Regions from separate parts of the Corynebacterium simulans genome, predicted to be linked through region 2. Evidence: predicted binding sites of a transcription regulator. Region 2 holds the regulator's gene; the other holds the start of a gene.

Region 1 (9,589 bases), 1.1 Mb from region 2:
CCGCCGAAGCGCTATTGAGCGCGGCGCCAGTGGCGTTGAGCTGGGGTAACAAGCGCTATCAGGTCATCGGCTGGGCTGGGCCATGGCCGGTGGATACTGCGTGGTGGGGAGAGGAAGCTCAAAGGTTTGCACGCTTGCAAGTGGTAGGCCAAGGCACGCAGAATCAGCGGGCCTGGCTGCTGGTCTGGGCGGCCGGGCGGTGGAGCGTGGAGGCGTCCTATTGCTAGGTGGCAGCGAGGAAATCGATGACCAGGCGGGTGGGTTCTTCCAGGACCTGCACGGAATATGGGTGGCGTTCCTTTAGGCCAACCACGAACTGGGAGCGGCCTTCGAATGTACCGGAGCTTTTGACCTCGGTGATAAAACCGCCTGCGCCGGGGGTGGAGCCGAGATTGGGATCGGCCATGTCTTTTTCGAAGGGATAAACGGTGCCGTCGATGTTGACGTTGAGAGCCGTGGCGCCTTCATAGTCGATGGCGTTGCCGGAACCCTGCTGCAGAGGCTTGTCTGTGTAGTCGATGAACCAGCCGGGGCTGCCTTCCCCAGTGAATTCGAAGACGACGCGTTCGAAGCCATTGTGATTGCCTACGCGAACATCGGTGACAACCAGCTGGGAAGGCACCGCGGGGCGTTCTGTCTTGCGGCTGAGATTGGTGACGCCAAGCGGGGTTACACCGGCTGGAGCAGAGGTCGTGGGGGCGCCTTCGACAGAGGACGTAGTAGATACCGCCTCTGTGAACGCGAGACTGGATTTATCCTCTGTGTCGCTAGCGCAACTTACCAAAGCTACAGATCCGAGAGTAAGGACAGCGAGAGTAGGCACGAGGGAGGACAATTTCGGCATGCAAACAGACTATTGCCTAGCCACCGACTCTGTATAGCCAAGGCAGGATTCTTAACCACATTGTTGTCATCATTTTCATTTTGGTGGCAGGTAAGCTGTGGCACATGACTTTTTGCTCCGACGTACAGGTTGAGCCGCTTCCGGGCACCGCCAAGAAGGAAAGCGTATTTGTGCTCTTCGAGTGGCCAAACGGCTGGTCGCGCGATGTCTTAGACGGCGGGACCTTCGGCTCGGAACTCACTGCTGAACTTAAATCCAAGCTCAAAGGTGTGGCAGGGCTGCAGCTTATCCGCAAGCCCGGCAAGGAAGGCCGCAGCATTAACGGCAAGCATCGCTGCTACGTGGTCTGGGCCGAGCGTGGAGTTTATACGGAGCATCTCCTAGACGGCCCTGAAGGCATCTTGGGGTTGGATTTTGCGGTGCCGGAAGAAGGCGTTCTTTCCCGCCCGCTTGTGCTGATTTGTACCCACGGGCGCCGGGACGTGTGCTGTGCGGTCAAGGGGCGTCCGCTTGCGGCGGAGCTGGCTGCAAGTTTCCCGGAGGAGGTATGGGAGACCTCGCACACGAAGGGGCATCGTTTTGCTCCGTCGATTCTTTTGATGCCGTGGGGTTATTCCTTTGGCAGGCTTAACGTTGAGGCGGCGCGTGAGATGCTGCTGGCGGCGCGTCGCGGGGAGTATTTCTACCCGGGCAATCGCGGCAGCGGGCTCTATGATCCGCGCGGGCAGGTGGCGGAACTGGCAGTCGCGCGGGAGCTGCTCGAGGCGGGGGAGGCCTTGCGCTATGAGCAGTTGCACGCGCTTGAAGATACCGTGCACCACGACGACGGCCGCACCTGGCGGGTAGAGCTGGAACAAAAAGAGGTCTCCGGGGTCATCTCCTCGTGTGGAGACTGCCCGAAGACCTCAAAGGCGTGGCACGCAGTGGGTGTGCACGCAGGGGATATTAACGGCGCATGATCTTGGCGGAAAGCCAGTTGCCGAAGAACTGCGCTGCCTGAACCAGCACGATGATAATCAGGGTGGCCACCACGGTGACCTCCCACTCGAAGGCGCGGTAGCCGTAGACGATGGCAAAGTCGCCCAAGCCGCCGCCACCGACGTAGCCGGCCATCGCGGACATATCTACGATGCCAATGAACAGGAAGGTATAGCCCAGAACCAGCGGGCCAAGGGCCTCCGGCACGATGACCGAGGTGATGATCTTCCAAGGGGAAGCGCCCATCGCGCGGGCTGCTTCAATGACGCCGGGGTCGATGGCGACCAGGTTTTGCTCCACGATGCGGGCCACGGCGAAAGTGGCTGCGATGACCATGACGAAGGTCGCAGGTTCGCGGCCGATAGATCCGCCGAGGACCGCCACGGTTAGCGGCTGCGCGAAGGCCAGCAGGATGATGAACGGGATGGGGCGGATGAAGTTCACCAGGATATTGATGATGAAGTAGACAACCTTGTTCTGCAGGATGCCACCAGGACGGGTGGTGTAGAGCAAGACGCCTAAAACGAGGCCGAGGAGGCCTGCGACCACCAGGGTCGTCGAGACCATGATGAGGGTGTCTTGGACGGCCTCGATGAGGGTATCGCCCAAGCGATCCCAGTCAGCGGCAGCTTGGTAGGTCACGTTCATCGGGAAATCTCCTCAATCTCGGTGGTGCGTTGCAGGGTGCGGTAGAACTCCTCGATGGCGGCGGCATTACCGTTCAAGCGCACGGTGAGCTTGCCGAAGGAATGCTTCTGCAGAGTTGTGATACCGCCGTGGACCACTGCGATAGACACGCCCTTTTCCGCCAAGCGTGCCGATGCGGTGAAAAAGCCGGAGTTCTCGGTCAGGTTGATGGTGAAAAGGCGGCCCTCGTGGGCGAGGAGGTCGTCTGCTTCTACCAGGTCTGGGGTGTTGCGCAGGGAAGTGGCAACAAACTTGGAAGCGACCTCCGTGCGCGGGTTGGAAAAGACCTCGTAGACGCTGCCGGCCTCGATGACGCGGCCGGCTTCCATGACGGCAACCTTATCCGCGATGGAACGAACCACGTCCATCTCGTGGGTAATCACGACGATGGTAATACCCAGGTCGCGGTTGACCTTGCGCAGCAGATCCAGCACCTCGTGCGTGGTGGTGGGATCGAGTGCGGAGGTGGCTTCGTCAGCCAGCAACAGCGAAGGGTTGGTCGCCAGCGCGCGAGCGATGCCCACGCGCTGCTTCTGACCGCCGGAGAGCTGCTCCGGGTAATTCGAGCCCTTATCGCCAAGGCCCACGAACTGCAGGAGCTCCTCCACGCGCTTTTTGCGTTCTTCCTTCGGCATACCGGCTAGGCGCAGCGGGTATTCGATGTTGCCTGCCGCGGTGCGCGAGGTCATCAAATTAAACTGCTGGAAAATCATGCCGATGTTGCGGCGGATACCACGCAGCTTGGACTCCGGCATGCCGACGATGTCGGTGCCATCCAGTAGGAGCCGGCCCGAGGTGGGCTTATCCAAGCCGTTGATCATGCGCACCAGCGTGGACTTCCCCGCGCCGGAAAAGCCGATGATGCCGACGATTTCACCGGGCTCGACGGTCAGCGAGACGTCGTCAAGCGCCTTGGTTTCGGTCTTGTTATTTTTAAAGACCTTGGTGATGTTGCGGAACTCAATGCGGGTGCCGTGCTTGGCACCGGGATTATCTGTCACGTGAGGCGTTTCCTTCATATTGTTGTGACTGGCTAAAACCTTCTAAGACCTTACTCGGCGGAGGAAGTCTCCAAGCGATCCAGGATTTCCTGGAGTTCATTTTGCGGACGATCCACGAAGATGGTGGTGCCGCCCGTGGTCTCCTGCACTGCCTTTTTGACCTCTGGTGAAAGGTACAGCTGCGCTAAGCGCTTGACCTTATCGTTGTCCTTATCCTTTTCTTGTACTGCCCAGACGTTGATGTATGGGTCGAACATGACGGTGGGATCGGCGCTGGGAGCTTCGGGGTCGTCGTAAAGCACTGCCTCGGCCGGGTTGATGCCCGCGCGCTTGAAGAAGGAATTGGTGATGATGGCAGGGGTGCCTTCGCCGTATGCCGACGGAGTCTGGGAAGCATCGACCGGGGTTACCTTGACCTTTGACTTGGCCTCGTCGATGTCGGCCGGATCCGGGGTTAGCTTGCCCTTTTCCTGCAAAGTCACCAGATCGTTGGCGGCCAGCAGGTTGATGGCGCGGCCCTGGTTGGTGGCGTCATTCGGGATGGCGACTTCCTGGCCCTCGATGCCCTTTATATCCTTGTGGCCCTTCCAAAACAGCGGCATCGGGTAGACCTGCGTGGAGGCCACCGGAACGAGGTTGGTGCCGTTGCCCGCGTTGTATTCCGCCAGGAACTTCAGGTGCTGAAACTTGTTGGTGTCGGTGCTGCCTTCCGCCAGAGACTGGTTCGGGGTGGCGTAGTCGGTGAAGCTTTTCATCTCGATCTCGATGCCTTCCTTGGCGGCGAGATCTTTCAATACGTCCCACTCCGGAAGCTCGGCATCGGTGGTGCCGATGATGATTGGATCCTCTGCGGTGCCGGCAGCAAACTCGGAGGACTTGGAAGAACAACCCGCAAGGCCCGTGGCTGCAACAATGCTTGCCGCAGCCAGCGCAGCAATCTTTTTCAGCTGCACGGCGCTAGCTCTGCTCTGTCACGCGGTCGAGGATCTTCTTCAGCTCCTCCGGAGACTTTTGAACCGGAACGGAAGTGCCCTTGGAATCCTCTGCGACGGCGTCCTGGACGGCCTGGGAGTGCCAAATTTCGGCGACCTTCTTAATCTCCTCGTTGTTGGCGTCTTCTGCGCGAACGACGAAGGCGTTGATATAAGGCTCTGCCTCCTTGGAGTTCGGGTCATCCTGGAATACGGCGGTGGTGGGGTCGATGCCGGCGCGGTCGAGGAAGGAGTTGTTGATGATGGCTGGCTTGCCTTCGCCGTAGGCGGCGGGGGTTTGTGCGGCGTCGACAGGCACGACCTTGACCTTGGACTTTGCCTCGTCAATATCCGGCAGACCTGGGGTGATGAGGCCTTCCTTCTTCAACGTAACCAGCTTGGCCTGTACGAGGACGTTGATGGCGCGTCCCTGGTTGGTGGTGTCATTCGGGATGGCTACTTCCTGGCCCTCGATGCCGTCGAGGGAGTCGTGCCCCTGCCAGAACAATGCCAGCGGCACGATTTCGGTGGCGACGATCGGAACGAGGTCGGTGCCGTTGCCCTTGTTGAACTCCGCCAAGAACTTCAGGTGTTGGAAGTTATTGGTATCCAGTTCGCCTTGGTCAAGCGCCTGGTTCGGGGTGTTGTAGTCCGAGAAGTTCTGCACCTCGATGTCAAGGCCTTGCGCCTCGGCTTCGTCCTCGAAGGCGGACCATGCCTTCTTAGCGGCGTCGGTAGTGCCGACGACGATCTTGCCGTCGGAATCGCCAGAGGAGCAAGCAGCCAGGCTGGTGGCTGCGATGACGGCTGCGGAGGAAGCAGCGAGAACGCGGCGAATACGCATGATATGAGGTGTCCCTTCGAGTGAAATAACGTTTGTTGCAAGAAACCTAGCAATGATTGAACCGCTTTGTCTATATCGCTTTGGGTGAGACTGAAAAATTGACTAGAACATAGTTTCGATCCTATCTTTTCCCCATGAGGTTTAATGGTGGGGTGGCGCTGCCTTGGTCGCGGGTGGAGCGGATTCTTTCCGGCCGTCCTGCCGCAACGCCCGTTTCGGTGGAGCACTTGGGGGAGCGGGGCGAGGGTCTCGAGCGCGGGGTCTCGGCCGTGCCTTTCGCGGAGCTGCATGCGGTTTCTTCCTATAGCTTTTTGGACGGCGCCTCGGAGCCGGAAGAGCTGGTGGCGCGCGCGATGCAGCTGGGGCTAGAGGGGCTTGCGCTGGTGGATAAGGACGGTTTTTATGGCCTGATGAAATTTGCCGAAGCCGCCGCTAAGGCGGGGCTGCCGGCGGTGTTTGGGGCGGAGCTTTCGCTTGTCGACGGCCCTCTTGTCGTCCTCGCCCGCACCCCCGAGGGGTACCGCCGGCTATCGCGATTGATTGCCCAAGCGCGCATGGATGCAGATGTGAAGGGCGAGGTGGCTTACCCGCCGTTGGAAGTAATTGCGGAGCGTTTGCAAGATTATTGCCTGTTCCTTCTGGACTGGCAATGGTTGGACAAAATCGATCATGTGCTCGAAAGAATAAAAATAGACAGCATAGTACTTGAGTATTCCTGCACGATGTCTCCTGAGGACGCAGATCGCCACGCTGAACTGGATAAATGCAATAATCTGCGCGCCATCGCCACTGCCTTACCCGCTGCCGCCACACGGCAGGAAGCGCGCCTAGCCGCGGCAAAGCGTGCGCTTAGCCAAAGAAAATCTCTGGACCAGGCAGAACCCGATGCGCCCCCGATGGGTGCCGGCTGGCTGCGCTCAGGCGAGCAGATGGCGCAGCTTTTTCCGGAGCGGCCGGAGCTCATCGCCGAGACCGTCAAAGTATTAAAGGAGTGCAGTTTCACCTGGGATGCGCTCGCGCCGAACCTGCCTGACTTCGAGGTGCCTGAAGGCCATACCGAGATGTCTTGGCTGACGCACCTGACCTGGCAGCGAGCAGAAGAGCGCTATGCCTCGCGCCCGGCTGCGATTCGCTCGCGGGCGTGGAAGCAGATCGAGTACGAGCTAGGCGTTATCGAGCAGCTGACCTTTCCAGGGTATTTCCTCATCGTGTGTGACCTCGTGGATTTTTGCCGTCGCTCCAACATCCTCTGCCAGGGGCGCGGCTCGGCGGCGAACTCCGCGGTGTGTTTTGCCTTAGGAATCACTAACGCCGAGCCGATTTCCGCGGGGCTTCTTTTTGAGCGCTTCCTTTCGCCAGACCGCGATGGCCCACCGGACATCGATATCGACATCGAATCCGGCCGCCGCGAGGAGGTCATTCAATACGTCTATGACAAGCATGGCCGCGAGCGCGCAGCGCAGGTGGCCAACGTTATTACGTATCGCCGCAAGGGCGCTGTTCGCGATGCAGCGCGTGCCTTGGGCTATCCCCAAGGCAGCGCCGATTCCTGGTCGAAGGGGCTTTCGGAGCCGCCGGAGGGCGTCGTTAAGCTGGCGGAGCAATTCCTCGGCCAACCGCGCCACCTGGGCATTCACTCGGGCGGCATGGTGTTGTGCGACCGTCCTATTGCAGACGTGGTGCCAATGGAATGGGCGCGGATGGAAAAGCGTTCGGTGCTGCAGTGGGATAAGGATGACTGCGCGGCGGCCGGATTGGTGAAGTTCGATCTGCTGGGCCTTGGCATGCTGGAGGCGCTGCACCACATGCAGGACTTGGTGGAGGAGACCACCGGGTACAAGGTGAATCTGTGGGAGCTCGACCTAGCGGAAAAAGAGGTCTATGACATGCTCTGCCGCGCCGATGCGGTGGGGGTATTCCAGGTGGAATCGCGCGCGCAGCTGTCCACGCTGCCGCGCTTGCGCCCGCAGAAGTTCTTCGACTTGGTGGTGGAGGTTGCGCTCATTCGTCCCGGCCCGATTCAGGGCGGTTCGGTGCATCCTTATCTGCGCCGCCGCGACGGTAAGGAGGCTGTGACCTATGACCACCCGGTGCTGGAGAAGTCTCTGGGCAAGACGCTGGGCATTCCGCTGTTTCAGGAGCAGCTGATGCAGATTGCCGTCGACGCCGCAGGCTTTTCCGGAGCGGAGGCCGATGACCTGCGGCGTGCGATGGGCTCGAAGCGCTCGCCTGCACGGATGGCCGCGCTCAAGCAGCGTTTTTATGATGGGCTCGCGCAGACGAATGGCATCGAGGGCGAGGTTGCGGACAAACTGTGGAACAAGATCGTGGCCTTTGCAGCCTATGGCTTCCCAGAGTCGCACTCGCAGTCTTTTGCCTCGTTGGTCTACTTCTCGGCGTGGATGAAGTATCACTATCCGGCGCAGTTTTGCGTGGGTCTGCTGCGGGCGCAGCCGATGGGCTTTTATTCGCCGCAATCGCTCATTCAGGATGCGCGGCGGCACGGCGTGGAAGTTCTTCCGCTGGACGTGAACGCTTCGGGTTGTCAGGCGCGTGCGGTGGTCCAAGACGGCGGCGAGGTGGCGATCCGGCTGGGCCTTAACCTCATCAAGGGGTTGGGGGAGAAGGCCGCGCAGCGTATCGAGGGTGCATGCGCGCAGATGCCGTTTCAAGACATCGCGGATCTGTCTAGGCGGGCGGAGCTTAGCGTTGAGCATGTGGAGGCTTTGGCCAGTGCCGGTGCGCTGGAGACCTTTGGGCTAAGCCGGCGGCAGGCGCTGTGGCAGGCGGGCGTGGCGGCTACGGAAAAGGCGGGCATGCTCGCAGGGCTTTCGGCTATTTCTGCGCCGAGCCTGCCTGGCATGAGCGCTTTCGAGCTGATGGCTTCCGACGTCGCCAGTACTGGCGTTACCCACGACAAACAGCCGATGGAGCTCGTGCGCGCCGCGCTTAACGACGCCCATGTCTGCACCGCCGCGCAGCTGCGGCAGGTTCCAGACGGCACACGGGTGCGGATTGCGGGCATCGTGACGCATAGGCAGCGTCCGCAGACTGCCGCCGGCGTCATCTTTTTGGGCTTGGAGGATGAGACCGGCTTGATGAACGTGATGGTCTCACCGGGGCTGTGGCAGCTCAACAAGACCGTGGCCAGGACGTCTAAAGCGCTGGTTATTCGTGGCATCGTGCAAAATGCCACGGGCGCGGTCAACGTGGTGGCAGACAAGCTGGAGCCGCTTGCCATGGGTGAGTGGCTCTCCCGCGGCTCGCGTGATTTCCGTTAGGCCGGTGCGAGAAATCCCCCCGTATTCAGGTAATACCGCACAACATTCACCCCGCGCTGGCAGCGGGCCTGTTTTTCCTCCTGCTCTACCTGGTCTTTTCTAAGTACGGGCGGATTCCGCTGGGCCTCGACGGGGAAGAAGCGGAGTATTCTATTGGCGCGGAGTTCGACTCCACCTCGGAGCAAGCCACTGAGTGGTATGGGCGCACCGACGAAGGCGGCGTGCCCATTCCTTATGACTACGATGCCGGTGAGTGCATCTCGAAGGAAAAGGCACGCGATCTTGTCCGCGCGATCGTCGGCGTCCATTCCGAGCGCGATGGTGCCCAGCAGTGTGAGCGATGCTCCGAACATCAGCACGCCGGCCAGCATTCCCGCCGAGCCACAGGACCATAACGGGAACGTGAAGGCATGATTATTCCTTAGAGATGAGCTCGTCGCGGTTGATTTTGCCGGCGAGGGATTGTGCGACGCTGAAGGGAATACACAGCATCTGCAGCAGGATGAGTTTGAAGAACAAGACGGCGACAAAGATCCCGTCCATCGAATCGACGAAACGCGTGCCTACTGAAATGGCGCCACAAGCGAGGAGCAATAGCAGGGAAGACATGAGTGCGGTCTTCAGACCGTCGTCGCGGGCTTCGACGCGCAGTTGCAGCATGTATTCGTCGAGCTCGGTGGTGGGGAGGTCTGCGTCGCCGATGGTCTTGCGCAGCTGCGCTACATACATGCCAGTCATGATCGCACCTGCGCAGGCGAGCATTAAAGGCCAAAACTGATCTACAAACTGTAGGGGAACAGACAATACGATGAGGGCGAGGCTCCAGTTGGCTAAAGATACGAGGCGCTTGCGCTTGGCTACGCGTCCCTGGACTTCGGCGGAGCTTTGAATAGTCATTGGGCTAGTCCTTTCGGTACATCTCTGTTGACAAGGGCTGGAACTCGGTGCGGGAGAAGACGGCTTCGACAGGGAGGCCGAATACT
Region 2 (9,589 bases):
CTCTGCGCTAATTGAAGGCGAGTGGAATACCCACCACCACTTCTTCCACGACAACGTGAAAAAGCTGGAAGAGGCCGCCGAATTTGAGGACAAGGCACGACGCCGGGGTCTGGTGGTTTCGGAGGACACGCTCTTCGATTTCTACGACACACGTATCCCCGCCAAGGTCACCACGGGCCGGCACTTCGACTCGTGGTGGAAGAAACAGCGTCACAAGACCCCAGACCTGCTGGACTTCGACCCGGAAAAGCTTATCGAGGAAGACCACGACGTCACGGAGGAGGCGTTTCCGGATAGGTGGCTGAAGGGTTCGATTGACTATGACTTGAGCTATAAGTTCGAGCCCGGGGATCCCCTCGATGGCGTCACCTTGATGGTGCCCGTACCGTTGCTTGCAGGGCTGGATACGGAGGGCTTCGATTGGCTGGTGCCGGGCCTACGCCTGGAGTTGGCCACGGAGCTAATCCGTTCCCTGCCGAAGGCGTTGCGTCGCACCGTGGTTCCCGCGCCGGAGTTCGCAGAGCGTGCCCTGCCGCGTCTGCTCCCTTATGAAGGCCCCCTGACGCAGCAGCTTGCCGACGTCCTCCGCGAGCTCGGCGGCCAAGGGATCAACGCTTCCGACTTCCGGCCATCCAGCCTGCCGCCGCACCTGCAGATGAACTACGCTGCGGTGGATAAGCGCGGGAAGATTATCGATTCTGACCGGGACCTCGCAGCGCTCGTGCAGCGCCAGGCGGGGCACATCAAGTCCTCAGTCTCGCGGGTCGGACGCAAGTCTGAGTCGAAGGCCGTCAAAGAGTGGACGCCGGAGACGCTCGGCACTATTGACGAGGAAGTCCAAACGGTGGTTGACGGCCATGAGGTCACCGCGTACCCCGCGCTCGTGGCAACCACGGACGGCGTTTCCCTGAAGGTTCACCCCACCAAGGCCGCTGCCGACGCCGCCATGTTGACCACCACTCTGACGCTGCTCCTGCGGGAGATTAACGTCAATCACCAACAGATGGTCAAGGGTCTGCCCTTGCAGCAGCGCGTGGCTGTCGACGCCTACCCTCACGGCGGCGCCGAAGGCCTCGTTGGCGATGCGCGGGTGGCTGCCATTCGCGATCTCATGGTCGAAGCCGGCGGTGCGCCTCGGTCGCCGGAGGGCTTCGCCAAGCTTCGCGACGTCGTCAAGCCCCAGGTGCCTGGCCGCGTCCGGCAATCCGTGGTGGCAATCGCGCCAGGGCTTGCCGAGTATGCGAACCTGCGTGCCGAGCTCAAACAATGGGAAGGACCTGCAATTGACGATATGCGCGAGCAGCTGAAGTTCCTGCTTCCCGAAAACGCCATCACCGTGCATGGCATGGCGCACCTGCGCCATCTCCCGCGCTACGTACAGGCTATGCGGATTCGTCTAGATGAGATGGCAATAGACCCAGACAAAGACGCGGACCGGCAGGCCGAAGTCGATGAGGCCAAAGCCTACCTCAACAATCGCCTGCGCAACCTGCCCGCCGGACGCGCCAAAACCCGCGAGGTCAAGGACATCTACTGGATGGTCGAGGAACTACGCGTCTCACTTTTTGCTCAGCGCCTCGGCACCGCGCACCCGGTATCCTTGCGCCGCATCCAAAAGGCGGTGGACAAGCTCCGCTAATCACCACGCCGTCTAGCTCCAGACGCGGCCATACGCCGTTTGCCAGCATCCGCAAACGAGCACCAGCCCTAGGCTGGCACTGCGGCTCTTAAAAGTTATCGCGGTCGCGGCGGCGCATCAGGCGAATTTCGGATTCGAAATCGTCGGCGCTTTCGAAGGACTTGTAAACGGACGCGAAGCGCAGGTAGGCCACCTCATCAAGGTCACGCAGCGGCTCGAGGATTGCAAGGCCAATGTCGTTGGCATTGACCTGGGAGGAACCGTGGCTGCGCACGGTCTCCTCTACTTCTTGGGCTAGCTTTTTCAAAGCGTCGTCGCTGACGTCGCGTCCCTGGCAAGCGCGACGGACGCCGCGGATTAGCTTGTCGCGGCTGAACGGCTCCGCCAGACCGTTGCGCTTAACCACCAAAAGAACCGCCTTTTCCATCGTGGTGAAACGGCCTTTGCAGGAGGCGCACTCGCGCCGACGGCGGATGGCGGTGCCGGCGTCGACTACACGAGAGTCGATGACTCGCGACTGTTCATAATGACAAAACGGGCAGTACACCGCACGGTTCCTTTCACTTTCACGTCATCCACCTCCCACACGTGGAAGGCAGGCGTTAAGACCGCATTTAGTGTACTGCCCAAACAACTGGGGATGCCATTTTCCGGCCGGCATCCAAGCCGAGTGATTACTTTCCCACACCAACACTGCCGCACGCCCACAGAACCGCACGCCACAAGCGCTGCCTAGCCAAACGCGCGACGGCAGCTAACGCGCGACGGGGTTAGCGTGCAGCGGCGGCTAGTGCGTAACGCCTGCCTGAACCACTTGGGCGTTCTCGGTGTGGACAGCACCAGTGTCAGCAGTCAAGCCTCCGAATACAGTTCCGATGAACACTGCTGCACCAAAGACAGCGCCCAACAGATAATTCGCACGATTCGATTGCGCACGCGAATATTCTTGCTCGCCATGACCAGCGGATTCAGAATTCGCGCAGCGGCGGATAGGGGCTCCGTATGTTCGATTATCCACGCTAAGGGTTCGAACATCGTGGGGTGTTGCGGTTACCCCAGCGCGACGGGCATCGTAGACATCCGCATCCCAAACAGAGGCTGCCGGCACGACGCGAGCGCGGTACGCGCGGCGAGCATTAGTGGAAGTAACATAGGTGGATGCGGTGTTGAGTGCGATAGCCATTGTGAGATTCTCCAGTGTTTGTGTGTTGCGATTAACTGATGGTTGCAGAGTACTTTTCTGCTGCGACATGTTCGAAAAGTTTCATCGATAATCCGTTCGAATTAGTTGCTATGTTCGATTTATAACAACTTTTCGAAAGTTTGTCCACACCTCCGGCAAATTTCTCGAACATTTGTCCCCCACGTGGTAGAAAAGAAGGGAAGCTTTTCGAAAATTCGAGCAACCCAAGTTCGAACAACCCAAGCCGCGACGGAAGCCGCGCGGCAACTTCCACCCCCGCCGAGGAGAAACTGTGCCACGCAAGCCAGCTAAAAATTCCGCTAAGCCCGACATCAACTCCCTTTCGCCGCGCCAACGCCGCATCCTCGACGTCATTCACGACGCAGTCATGCTCCGCGGCTACCCGCCAAGCATCCGCGAAATCGGCGACGCTGCCGGCCTCCAGTCCACCTCTTCTGTGGCCTATCAGCTCAAGCAACTAGAAGAAAAAGGCTTCCTGCGCCGCGACCCAAACAAGCCCCGCGCCGTCGATGTACGCCACCTCAATGAGGAAGAGCCCAAGAAGCCAGGGCGCAAGGCCTCACCCAAGGAAGAACCGCAGCAGTCTGTCGACGCCACCCCAGAGGACGCTTCCGCAGTTTCCTATATTCCGGTGGTCGGCCGCATTGCCGCAGGTTCGCCGATTACCGCCGAAGAAAACATCGACACCTACTTTCCCATGCCAGATGACGTAGTTGGCAACGGCGAACTATACATGCTCCAGGTTGTGGGAGACTCCATGCAGGACGCAGGCATCCTCAACGGTGACTGGGTCATCGTTCGTTCGCAGTCGGTGGCCGAGGAAGGCGAGTTTGTCGCCGCGCTTCTCGACGGCGAGGAAGCCACCGTCAAGGAATTCCACCGGGATTCCTCGGGTGTGTGGCTCCTGCCCCACAACGATGCTTACTCCCCAATCAAGGGTGACGATGCAGAAATCATGGGCAAGGTAGTTTCGGTGTTCCGCAAGCTCTAACCACCCACTTCCGCTGCTTCAACGCCGGCCAACGGATGCCCGAAAATACCCCCTTTTATGCGTAATTTTCCGGTTGTCCATTGGCCGGCGTTTAAAGTCACATTTTGCAAATCTGCAGCTAAAGAAAATTTCGGCGTCCGCATGCAAGATTAGCGATATGTGAAACTCTTTGTTTCGTTCCGATTCGTAGGGATTTCTGGAAAACTAGAGGCAAGCCAGTATTATTCCGGCAACAGCTTCCGCTTTACCCCCAATAGACGGAGGCTGTCTAGCCCCCACCCCGTTCCTGGGCAGATCTTTGGAGGACCCTATGTACGCAGAGGAGCGTCGCCGTCAGATCGCCTCCCTCACCGCAGTTGAGGGACGCGTCAACGTCACCGAGCTTTCCGAGCGCTTCGACGTCACCGCTGAAACCATTCGTCGCGATCTCGCGGTCCTAGACCGCGAAGGCGTTGTGCACCGCGTGCATGGCGGCGCTGTGGCCTCTCAGTCCTTCCAAACCGCAGAGCTGACCCTCGACACTCGGCAACGTTCCGCTACCGGCGCCAAGATTGCCATCGCACGCGCCGCCATGCAGTTCCTCCCAGACGCCGGCGGCAGCGTCTTCCTCGACGCGGGTACTACCACCAATGCCCTGGCAGACCTCATCGGTCAACAATTCGCCGCAGGGCAATTTTCGATAGTTTCCAATAGCTTGCCCATCTCGCTTTCCTTGGCAAGCAACGGCGTTCCCGACGTTCAGCTGCTCGGCGGCACCGTCCGCGCCATAACCCAGGCAGTCGTGGGCGATACTGCACTGCGCACCATGGCGCTCATGCGTGCCGACGTCGCCTTCATCGGCACCAATGCGCTCACCCTCGACCACGGCCTGTCTACCGCAGATTCCCAAGAGGCAGCCATCAAGTCCGCTTTTGTCACCAACGCCCACAAGGTCGTGGTCCTCTGCGATTCCTCGAAACTCGGTAACGATTATTTGGTCAGCTTCGCCTCCATCGCGGATATCGACGTCGTCATCACCGATGCCGCCGCACCAGAAAGCTTCATCGAGGCGCTTCGCGAGCGCGAAATCGAAGTAGTCATCGCCGCCGATAAGTAGCATCGGCACATACAAAGATAGCCCCGCCAAAAGCGGGGCTATCTTTATGTTTTAGAACTCGTCCAACAAAGCGAGCGCTGCCGCTCGGGCTTCGGATGGGCCCTCGGCGTTGATGGCGGCGTCGGCAAGCTTTTGGCACTGCTCGAACGTCAGCTCCGCAAGCTGTGCGCCCACGCCGGCGACAGCCGTGGAAGCCGCCGACAGGGAGTTCACGCCCAAGCCAGTCAGCACGCAGGCAAGCAGCGGATCCGCTGCCGCCTCGCCGCATACGCCAACCGGAACATTGTTATCCTGGCCCACCACGCAGGTGTGCTGGATAAGGCGCAGCACTGCCGGCTGCCATGGATCAGTAAGATATGCCAGCTGCGGGGAAAGACGATCCGCCGCCATGGTGTACTGCGTCAAGTCATTGGTACCAATGGAGACGAAGTCTAGATGCGGCATGATGGTATCGGCCATCAAAGCCGCCGCTGGAACCTCAATCATGGCGCCCGCAGTAAGGCCACGCTCGCGACAAAGACCCGCGAACCACTTCGCCTCAACGGCGGTAGCGACCATCGGCGCCATAACCCACGTCGGGGCATCGTCGCCACGGTCTGCGGAAGCCTGCGCAATGGCATCCAGCTGGCGAGTCAACAGCGCCTCGTTATCGCGTGCGATACGCAGACCACGCACGCCAAGCGCAGGGTTTTCCTCGGAAGACATGGTGGCATAAGAAATCGGCTTATCTGAACCCGCATCCAAGGTACGAACAACCACCTTGGAAGACGAGAAGGCGTTAAAGACCTTCCCATAGATGCGCGCCTGCTCATCCACCGTCGGCTCCTCGCTCGCAGAGAGGAAGGAAAGCTCAGTGCGGTAAAGACCAATGCCCTCCGCCTGGGAATCCGACGCGATACGCGCCGCGTTGCCGTCCGCGACGTTGGCCAAAAGCTGCACGCGATGGCCATCCTTAGTTTGCGCCGGGCCACGCCACTGCGCCACTCGCACAGCCTTCTCGCGGTATTCCTCTACCGCCCGCAAAGACTCCTCGCGGTCTGCACCCAAGTTCACCGCGCCAATAGAGCCGTCCACGAACACGAGCGCGCCGGCCTCAATGTCACGCAGCTCCGCGCCCACGGCCACGATGCATGGAATGTCCAGCTGGCGAGCGATAATCGCCGTGTGGCTCGTCGGGCCACCGAGCTCGGTGACCAAAGCCTTGATGTGTGCGGTGTCGAGGGTTGCGGTATCGGCGGGCGCGAGGTCATCAGCAAGCAGCACTGCTTCTCCGGTGACCATCGGCAGACCTGGCTCCTGCTCGCCACGCAGCTGCGCAATAACGCGGTCGCGCACGTCCTTTAGGTCCGTCGTGCGCTCGGCCATCACACCGCCTGCTGCTTCAAACATGGTGACAAACTTCTCAGTCGCGCTCGCGGTTGCGTACTCCGCCGGCCGGCCTGCACGGATGGACTTGCGCACCGCCTTGTGCCAGCCGCGGTCCTTGACCATGCCGGCGGTAGCGCCCAGCACCTCAGCCGCCTGGCCTTCTGCGCCGGCCGCACGCTGCTCGAGGCGGCTTGCCACGATATCGACAGCCTCTAGGAATCGGTCATACTCGCCGTCGCGCTTTTCTTCATCGATTAGCTCCCCAGCAGTTGGCAGTTCTGGACGAGGACGCACCCACACGGCCTCGGCGTATGCGACACCGGCAACGACGCCAGTGCCCTTGATGGTTGATTGAGATTCGTTTTCCATCACACATTCCTTTGGGAGGGGATTTGCTCTCCCCCTAGATCATCACAGATCGGGCGAAAAAGCAACGAATACCACACTCTTTTGATTGACTTTCGGACATAACCAGACAACAATCAACAGGGAGCAGAAATCTGCGCTCGACCACCGTCCAGCTAGCTTTCTCCCAATATACGCAAACTGCGAAAGGGACGAGTCTCCACAATGATTCTCACATTGACCCCCAACCCCAGTATTGACGCCACCCTAAACCTCCAAGAAGCCATCAATCCTGGCGCAGTTCACCGCGCCAGCCTGGTTTCGCAGGTCGCAGGCGGCAAAGGCGTCAACGTCACGCACGCGGTGCACCTTGCCGGCGAGAAATCCGTCGCTCTTCTGCCCGCACGCAAGGGCGATCACTTCCTTACCTTGATGGAAGACGGCAACATTCCCTTCGATGCCGTATCTATGCCTGGTTCTGTCCGAACCAACACCACCATCACCGAGCCAGGTGGCCGCACCACCAAGGTCAACGGCCCTGGCCCTGAGCTCGACGAGACAGTCCAGTCTGCCATTTCCTCCTCACTGGCCGCGCTTTCCATCGGCGCGGAATGGGTGGTGCTTGCGGGTTCCCTGCCCAAGGGCGTTCCCACGCATTGGTACGCCACGCTTGTCGACGCCATCCGCTCCGCCGCGCCCCAAGCACGCATCGCCGTCGACACTTCCGACGCCCCGATGGTCGCCCTTGCAGAGCGCCTCAACGAGTCCGCACCGAATCTACTCAAGCCCAATGGGCTTGAACTCGGCCAGCTCACCGATACTGACGGAAATGCACTCGAGGCCGCCGCGGAACAGGGCGACTACTCAGGCGTCGTCGAAGCCGCGCGCGTAGTGGTTGGTCGTGGCGTCGATGAGGTTCTCGTCACTTTGGGCGGTGCTGGCGCAGTTCTCGTTACTGCAGATGGCGCTTGGGCTGCTACCCCACCTCCTACGGCTGTCGCATCCACCGTCGGCGCGGGTGATTCCGCACTTGCCGGCTATATTTTGGCCCGCCGCGCAGGGAAGGACTTTGCGGAAGCTTTGCGCCAATCCGTGGCCTACGGTTCTGCGGCTGCGGCTCTGCCCGGCACCCAGCTGCCAAAGCCTGCACAAGTCAATATCTCAGAAACTAAAGTTTTAAGCCTTTAACCGCGTTTAACTACAACTTTGATCATTAAAGGAGTGCCCTCATGGCATCCAATCTCATCACGACAGACTTGGTCGCGTTGGACGCCGATTTCGGCGACAGTGTCGAATCTGTCATCACTAACCTTGCCACCCTGGTGCACGAGACGGGGCGCGCGACCTCCGCCGAGGGTCTCGCCCAACCGGCCATCGACCGCGAGGCCAAGGCTGGCACCGGCGTGCCCGGAGGCGTTGCTATTCCACACTGCCGCTCTGAGGTCGTAACCGAGCCAACGCTGGCCTTCGCGCGACTTTCCCGCGGTGTCGATTTCTCCGGTCCCGACGGCGACGCCAAGTTGGTCTTCCTCATCGCTGCCCCCGCCGGTGGCGGTAAGGCACACCTAAAGATCCTTTCCAAGTTGGCCCGCGCACTGGTCAAGAAGGACTTCCTAGAGGCGCTGCGTACTGCGGCGACCAAGGATGAAATCGTCAAGCTGGTGCTGGATGTGGTCAACGCGGAAAAGCCAAAGAAGCCCGCGAATTCTGCTTCCGCGGCGTCAACTTCCGCCGCTACGGCGGCGTCCGCTACCGCAACACCAACTACCGAGAACGCAGCCACCAACATCGTCGCGGTCACCGCCTGCCCCACCGGCATTGCGCATACCTACATGGCTGCCGACGCCCTGACCCAAACCGCGGCAGAGCGCACCGACATAAACCTCACCGTCGAGACCCAAGGCTCCTCGAATAACACCTCCGTCTCGCAATCGGTGATCGACGCCGCTGACGCCGTCATTTTCGCCACCGACGTCGGAGTCCGTGAACGCGAACGCTTCGTCGGCAAGCCCGTCATCGAATCCGGCGTCAAGCGCGCCATCAACGAGCCTGGCGTCATGCTCGATGCGGCGGTCGCCGCTGCCAAGAACCCGAATGCGCGGCGCGTGGCGGGAACGGCGACATCGGAAAGCGCGTCAGGAAGCGCATCAGGCAGCGGAGAAGAAGGCGAAGCACTCGGCTGGGGCAAGCGCATCCAGCAGGCGATCATGACCGGCGTGTCCTACATGGTGCCTTTCGTGGCCGCGGGCGGCCTTTTGCTCGCCCTCGGCTTCCTCTTCGGCGGATACGACATGGCCAACGGTTGGCAGGCGATTTCCACCAACTACTCGTTGACCAACCTGCCCGGCCACCAAGTTGAGGTCGACGGCGCGATGATGACCTTCGACCGCTCCGGCTTCCTGCTCTATATCGGTGCGGTGCTCTTTGCCATCGGCCAAGCAGCCATGGGCTTTATCGTTGCGGCACTGTCGGGCTATATCGCCTTCGCTTTTGCCGGCCGCCCGGGCATCGCTCCTGGTTTCGCCGGCGGCGCCATCGCCGTCACCCTCGGCGCGGGCTTCATCGGTGGCCTGGTCACCGGTCTTATCGCGGGGCTTATCGCCATGTGGATCGGCAACTGGAAGGTCCCCCGCTGGATCGGTTCCCTGATGCCGGTTGTCATCATTCCGCTGCTGACCAGCCTTATCACCGGTCTGCTGATGTACCTGCTGCTCGGAGCTCCGCTGGCCGCAATTATGGAAGGCCTGCAGAACTGGCTTTCTTCCATGTCCGGCTCGTCTGCCGTGCTGCTGGGCATCATCCTCGGGCTGATGATGTGCTTCGACCTGGGCGGCCCCGTCAATAAGGCGGCCTACCTGTTTGCCACCGCCGGCCTTTCCACCGGCGACCAGGCCTCCATGGAGATCATGGCTGCCGTCATGGCCTCCGGCATGGTTCCGCCGATTG

What was found. Region 2 encodes LexA, which represses DNA repair genes until DNA is damaged. Its sites were predicted from a motif close to CGAACANNTGTTCG; they were not measured.
Region 1: the regulator LexA is predicted to act here: its motif matches at 5,430-5,443, upstream of WM42_RS04150 (error-prone DNA polymerase).

What each region holds. Positions count from the first base shown of each region.
Region 1 is NZ_CP014634.1:894,873-904,461, reverse strand. It holds gene WM42_RS04185 (DNA polymerase Y family protein) at 1-227, shown strand, start outside; gene WM42_RS04180 (AMIN-like domain-containing (lipo)protein) at 224-844, opposite strand; gene WM42_RS04175 (ferredoxin family protein) at 949-1,803, shown strand; gene WM42_RS04170 (methionine ABC transporter permease) at 1,790-2,470, opposite strand; gene WM42_RS04165 (methionine ABC transporter ATP-binding protein) at 2,467-3,528, opposite strand; gene WM42_RS04160 (MetQ/NlpA family ABC transporter substrate-binding protein) at 3,561-4,463, opposite strand; gene WM42_RS04155 (MetQ/NlpA family ABC transporter substrate-binding protein) at 4,468-5,325, opposite strand; gene WM42_RS04150 (error-prone DNA polymerase) at 5,460-8,606, shown strand; gene WM42_RS04145 (hypothetical protein) at 8,603-8,965, opposite strand; gene WM42_RS04140 (hypothetical protein) at 9,021-9,503, opposite strand; gene WM42_RS04135 (helix-turn-helix transcriptional regulator) at 9,508-9,589, opposite strand, start outside.
Region 2 is NZ_CP014634.1:2,560,057-2,569,645, reverse strand. It holds gene hrpA (ATP-dependent RNA helicase HrpA) at 1-1,639, shown strand, start outside; gene nrdR (transcriptional regulator NrdR) at 1,728-2,186, opposite strand; gene WM42_RS12000 (hypothetical protein) at 2,427-2,822, opposite strand; gene lexA (transcriptional repressor LexA) at 3,115-3,834, shown strand; gene WM42_RS11990 (DeoR/GlpR family DNA-binding transcription regulator) at 4,145-4,930, shown strand; gene ptsP (phosphoenolpyruvate--protein phosphotransferase) at 4,982-6,667, opposite strand; gene WM42_RS11980 (1-phosphofructokinase family hexose kinase) at 6,869-7,831, shown strand; gene WM42_RS11975 (PTS fructose transporter subunit IIABC) at 7,873-9,589, shown strand, end outside.